Ketobacter sp. MCCC 1A13808: one gene and its partner. The protein of the gene in region 2 interacts with the protein of the main gene of each other region in a pairwise test. Links are inferred from orthologs where the notes say so. Each region holds a gene or a part of one and is shown on either strand. Other genes may lie near its edges.

Region 1 (3,175 bases), on a different replicon or contig from region 2:
ATCCACCAACACCCATTCGGCGGCTTCTTCGCCTTCGATACCGATGGGGGTGAGACCGGCGTGTTTGACTTTCTCGCGTACGTTCTCGGCAATCGACTTAACATGCCGGTTGGAGGTGCCACTGGCGACGATCATAATGTCGGCAATGCTGGTGAGCGGTTTAACGTCCAGGATCACGATATCTTTGGCTTTCATGTCGTCCAGGGCGTTTATCGCTATGTCTTTTAATGTTTGGGGATCAGTCATTAGATCGGTTGCCGTTCCTGTATCCGTAAAGTTTGTTTTGCTGAATATAGGCCCAAACTGCGTCAGGTAAAAGGAATCGGGGCGTAATTCCTTCCGCAATCTGTTGCCTCAGTTTGGTCGCAGAGATGTCCAGCGCCGTCGTTTCGTGTACGTAGATGCGCCCACCGGCACTTTTCTTCAGCTCATCGGCCGGTGCCTGGAGTTGCTGCAACAGCTGGTACTCGGTGGAGTCGTCTTCCGGCAGTTTATTGCCGGGCCGGTGTGCCACCCAAAGATGGGCCAGCTCCAGAATACGCTGCCACTGATGCCAGCTACAAAATTGATTGAAGGCGTCCATCCCCATAATAAACACCAGCGGGGCATTGGCACCGATCTGATCGCGGATATGGATCAGTGTGGTGATGCTATAGGAGGGTTCATTGCGGGTAATTTCCCAATTATCCACCTCAAATCCCGGTACTCCGATACAGGCCAATTCAGCCATCGTTAGGCGATGCTTGGCGGTGCTGTCCGGGCTTTCCCGATGGGTGGGCATATGGCAGGGAATGAGCCGTACAAAATCCAGCCCCAGGCGGGATTTGGCTTCCCATGCCAGGCGTAAATGTCCGGTGTGAATCGGGTCGAACGTGCCGCCCAGAACGCCGGTAGCGTTAGACGCGGATTTGTCCATCACCCAACACTACGTATTTTTGCGAAGTTAAGCCATCAAGGCCGACCGGGCCGCGGGCATGGATTTTATCCGTGGATATGCCGATCTCGGCCCCCAGACCGTACTCAAAACCATCGGCAAAGCGGGTAGAGGCATTGACCATGACCGAACTGGAATCCACTTCAGTCAGAAAGCGCCGCGCCAGGGTGTAATTTTCGGTGACAATGGTGTCAGTGTGCTGCGAGCTGTAGGTGTTGATATGGTCAATGGCTGCATCCAAATCCGCCACCACACGAATCGCTAAAATCGGTGCCAGGTATTCCGTATGCCAGTCGTCTTCTGTTGCCGCAGTGCAGTCGGGCAGAATCCGGCGGGTCTGTTCGCAGCCGCGCAGCTCAACTGCGTGTTCGGCATAGCGCTCTGCCAGTTTTGGCAAAATCAGGTCGGCCACGGTTTCGTGAACCAGCAGGGTTTCCATCGCGTTGCACACACCGTAACGATGTGTTTTTGCATTCACCGCGATATTAATGGCTTTCTCGGGGTCGGCTTCTGCGTCGATATAGACATGGCAGATGCCATCCAGGTGTTTGATCACCGGAACGCGAGCGTCTTTGCTGATGCGTTCAATCAGGCCTTTACCGCCACGGGGGACGATCACGTCGACGTATTCGGGCAGGGTGATGAGTTCGCCAACGGCGGCACGGTCGGTGATTTCCAGCACCTGCACAGCGGCGGCGGGAAGGCCGGCTTGCTCCATGCCTTGACTGATGCAGCGGGCGATGGCCTGGTTGCTGTTTATGGCTTCTGATCCACCGCGCAGGATTGTGGCGTTACCGGATTTGAGGCACAGGCTGGCGGCTTCAACGGTTACGTTGGGGCGGGATTCATAGATGATGCCGATGACGCCCAACGGTACGCGCATTTTTCCCACCTGAATGCCGGAGGGACGGTATTTCATATCGGTGATTTCGCCCACGGGATCGGGCAGGGCGGCCACCTGGTGCAGGCCTTCGATCATGTTGTCGATACGGGCCGGGGTCAGTTCCAGGCGATCCAGCAAGGCGGCTTCCAGGCCGTTGTTACGGCCATTCTCAAGGTCGGTTTTGTTGGCGGCCATGAGGGCATCGCGTGAAGACTGAATGGCGTCGGCAATGGCCAGCAATGCGCTGTTCTTGGCGCCGGTATTCGCTCTTGCCATCTGGCGTGATGCGGCACGCGCCTGTTGACCCAGTCGGGCCATGTAGGCTTTGACTTCCATGGAATCGGGAACCTGCAGTGTGAAATTCAAATGATAAGCCCTTCATTATACCCAGATTGCGTACGCACTGCCATGCAGGGGCATAATGAAGGATTCAGGGACGCCAAGGTTAGAACCAGGCCGATACGAACAGGCGGATCACAGTCGCGTCGAAGCTGTACTCGGGCTCCTGGCCAGCGGCGTAACCGGTTGCCAGGACATTGCGGAAGTTGTCGTAGTCGTAACTGATTAAATCCCAGGCAATATTGGCAGTACCACGGTCAATCCAGGATGCCCAGCGGGTATCAAATTCGTAGCTCACTTTAACGCCAACGGTATTGCTGGAAAACTCCGACAGCTCCTTATCCCGTGCCATGTAGTTCTGGGAGTCGATACGGGGGAACAAGTCGCTGTAAAATTCCGCCTCACCTTGCTCGTAAATACGGAAATGAATATCGAAAATCCATCGGTCGCCAAGCGGGTGTGTGTAACCCAGATCAAGGTTGTAGGCATCAATATCCCAGGTATCCCGGAATGAGCGGTATTCGAAATTAAGCGCCGCGCGGTAGGGCAGGAAATATTTGCCACGGATGGCCAATGCCTGGGTGGTACGGGTTTCCGGATAGATCTCCGGGGCGTAGCTGTAACCTTTGGGCACCGTGTTGTCTATATAGCGGAACGAACGGTAAGGGTTGTTCAGATAGCCCTGATCGGTAATGGCTTGGTAGGAAAAACCCATCAGCAGGTTCTTGGTCATCACCTGGGTCCAGGTAACCTGATAGCTGTGGCGGCGAATGTCTTCCTGGAACGTAGCATCGGTGCTTTTGCCGACACTGTCATCGCCATAAGCGTAGTTGATACTCAGGGTGCTGAGGTCGCCAAAAAAATCCTGGCTGACGCCGACAAAATAGGTGTCGGCGTCATAATCATTTTCGGTACTGTTACTCAAGCCAGCGGTGATGATGGTTTTATTGAGCAGGTAATCGGCGCTGAGGTCGTATTGGGTGCGCTCTTCGCTGTAGGCGCTGGCCGTGCTCTCGACA
Region 2 (3,113 bases):
ATAATCAGCAAGTGCCGATAGCCCGAGCGCGGCCGCATTGGCAGAAACACAGATAACAAAATCGTAGCGATCCAGTTCCATTATCAGGCTGCGTTGTGCCGGATCGAGTTGAAGGGGCTCAATTTCCAAGGTGGGAAGTACGATGACATCAGCGCCTGCGCCCGCAAGGCACCGGGTAAGCTCGCCGGCTTGCTCCGCAGGCCGGGTAACGAGCACCGTCTTCCCCTGCAGCGGGGTGCTCATAGGTGACCGCATTGCATTATGCGCCCTGCTCATAAAGTCGTTGCAGAATTTGGTCCGCGCCCTGAGATAACAGTTCGTCAGCCAGCTCATATCCCAGCGCTTCTGCCTGTTCCCGGTGGCCACGGACCTCATGGCAAATCAAACGGGAGCCGTCCGGTTCACCCACCAGGCCACGCAACCAAAGTTGATCACCCTCCAGTTCCGCATAGCCGGCAATAGGCACCTGACAACCGCCCTGCAGGCGGGTATTCATGCCTCGCTCCGCCATCACCCGGCAGTGGGTATCCGCATCACTCAACACCGTTAACAGGGATAGGGTGTCGTCATCCTGCAGGCGACATTCAATACCAATGGCACCCTGGCCCACGGCAGGCAGACTTTCCTCCGGGGACATCGCTCGCCGGATGCGCGCCTCAAACCCCAACCGACGCAATCCGGCTGCTGCCAGAATAATGGCATCGAATTGACCGTCGTCCAGCTTTGCTAAACGGGAGTTCACGTTACCGCGCAGATCGACAATTTTCAGATCGGGCCGGCGCGCTTTGATCTGCGCCTGACGGCGCAAACTGCAGGTACCGAGGATGGCGCCCTGAGGCAGGTCTTCAATGCCATCGTATTGATTAGAAACAAAGGCATCACGGGGATCTTCACGTTCACAGATTACCGACAGCCCAAGCCCTTCCGGAAAGTCGACCGGCACGTCTTTCATGGAATGCACCGCGATATCCGCGCGGTTTTCCAGCATTGCCAGTTCCAGCTCTTTTACAAAGAGCCCCTTACCACCCACCTTGGCCAAAGGCGTATCCAGGATCACATCGCCGCTGGTTTTCATGGTAACCAGCTCGACCTTCAAATCCGGATAGAACTGCAACAACCGGGATTTCACTGACTCGGCCTGCCACAATGCCAACGGGCTTTGACGGGTCGCAATTCGCAGGAGTTTTGGGGTCATAAAAGGGTGCCTCTAAAATAAAGGCTGAACCCTATCACATCAGAACAGGGGATTCATCAAAGGCTTTGCAACAGCTTTTTAACCGACGAGGCGTGCCGGCGGCTTACCGCCAGCCGTTCTTCAACACCCTGAATCCGCAGATAAAACTGGTTGCCCTTGTGTTCCAGCGCTTCGATGTAACTGAGCGCAACCAGCGCATTGCGATGTACCCGTAAAAAGCGATCGCCGAACTCGGTTTCCAATTCCTTCAGCGTTTCATCCAGCAGGGTTTCCCCCTGGCTATGACGCACAGTGACGTATTTCTGGTCCGCCAGGAAATAACGAACATCGGCAACCGCAATCAGATCGATGCCCTTGCGGCTTCGCACACTGATATATTCACGTTCTTTGGCATTGGCTTGCTCTGGTTGAGCCACGCCGGTTTCACGTCTTACGGCCAGCATCTGGGCTTTATTCACTCGCCCCGCCTTGCTAAGGGCTTTTTCCAAATCTTCCTGACGCACCGGTTTCAGCAAATAATCAACCGCATTGACTTTAAACGCGGCAATCGCGTGTTCATCATAGGCAGTACAGAAAATAATGGCGGGCGGGCTGTCACTTTCCGACAGTCGCGACGCGGCCTGCAGGCCATCCATTCCCGGCATTCGAATATCCAGTAAAATAATATCCGGGTAAACAGAGGGCACCCGTTCCAACAGCTCCTGACCATTTTCAGCTTCACCGACGCACAAAGTAGCCGGGATACGCTCCAACATACGTCGCATACGGTCGCGAGCCAAAGGCTCATCATCACAAACTAATACTCGGATCATCTGACCTCACTTCTCCTCTTTATTGTTCATTATTGTCGCCGGGAGAGTCAGCAGGGCACATCAAATATTATTACCTTAGCACGATTAGAGCACGAAAATAGCGCATTGCGTCAACCTTTTAAGACCCGGTGTATACGGGCTATGGCGTCGCTTTGAGAGGATATGGATAGGAGAGCCGGGTGATATAACGGCCGCCTTCCGGATAGCCGGTAAGTTTGGCACGCTCTCCATAAAGCGCCGCCAAGCGATTACGGGTGTTCTCCAGCGCCATATGATTGCCCTCAGACGCTCCGGTGTGCAAACCGGGCTCAAACGGGTTAGTAATGGTGAGTTCAAACACGCCATGAGCATAGCCCGCGAAAATTTCCACCAGCCCCCCTTTGGGCACCGGCTGCACCCCATGAAGAAGGGCATTTTCCAGGAGCGGCTGCAAAGTTAATAAGGGGATATTAACCTGCTTAGGCACCGAGCGTATTTCCCAGCTCACTTGCAGGCGTTTGCCCAACCGCAGCTTTTCTATATTCAGATACTTTCTGCACAGCTCAAATTCCTCTTCAATCGGCACCTGATTACCCATATGGTTAAGGCTTGCCCGGAACAGCGCAGACAAATCCTCGACTACGGTTTCCGCCGTACGCGGGTCGGTTTCAATCAGGCTGGCCAGAATATTCATACTATTAAACAGGAAGTGCGGACGTATGCGGGACTGTAATGCCTGAATCCGGTGCAATAATTCCGACTGGCGCCGGGCAATCAACATGGCCTGCAGATAAAAATAACGGATCACCAACCCGCCCACGATGGCGGCGATCGCGACGTTGGTAAGCACCACAGCGGAGTAAAGCACGCTCACCGCCGATGCATCCGGCGGCGGAAAAAACACCCACTGGCTAATGACACTGACAACCCAGGTATTCACCGGGATCAACAAATAACTGATGGCCACGGCACGGGCGGGCCTTAACTTGCGCAGAAAATCACGCATCTGGCACAACAGCGCCGCACTGCTCAAGGCGACCCACTGAACGAACAGCGACACCAGCCCCAGCTTCATCCAGTCGTATTGCACCAGGCTGCTTTCGATCAGCACAATCACCACGGCAAAT

Evidence for each region.
Region 1: the proteins of FT643_RS18140 (region 2) and FT643_RS14480 interact in binary tests that used the Escherichia coli proteins (3 or more experiments, as listed by UniProt). The link is inferred for Ketobacter sp. MCCC 1A13808 from one-to-one orthologs.

Annotation. Positions count from the first base shown.
Region 1 is NZ_VRKW01000007.1:190,774-193,948, reverse strand. Bases 26-2,873 are described here. They hold FT643_RS14480 (glutamate-5-semialdehyde dehydrogenase), read right to left. Parts: upstream 2,154-2,873; coding sequence 897-2,153; downstream 26-896. Other genes in these bases: FT643_RS14475 (DUF3570 domain-containing protein), read right to left, coding at 2,263-2,873; nadD (nicotinate-nucleotide adenylyltransferase), read right to left, coding at 239-916; rsfS (ribosome silencing factor), read right to left, coding at 26-246. Also shown: more of rsfS, read right to left, coding at 1-25; more of FT643_RS14475, read right to left, coding at 2,874-3,175. UniProt on the Escherichia coli protein: Catalyzes the NADPH-dependent reduction of L-glutamate 5-phosphate into L-glutamate 5-semialdehyde and phosphate. The product spontaneously undergoes cyclization to form 1-pyrroline-5-carboxylate.
Region 2 is NZ_VRKW01000012.1:25,635-28,747, reverse strand. What follows is about bases 129-2,914. They hold FT643_RS18140 (LytR/AlgR family response regulator transcription factor), read right to left. Parts: upstream 2,005-2,914; coding sequence 1,252-2,004; downstream 129-1,251. Other genes in these bases: FT643_RS18135 (sensor histidine kinase), read right to left, coding at 2,147-2,914; hemC (hydroxymethylbilane synthase), read right to left, coding at 260-1,195; FT643_RS18150 (uroporphyrinogen-III synthase), read right to left, coding at 129-243. Also shown: more of FT643_RS18150, read right to left, coding at 1-128; more of FT643_RS18135, read right to left, coding at 2,915-3,113. UniProt on the Escherichia coli protein: Member of the two-component regulatory system BtsS/BtsR, which is part of a nutrient-sensing regulatory network composed of BtsS/BtsR, the low-affinity pyruvate signaling system YpdA/YpdB and their respective target proteins, BtsT and YhjX.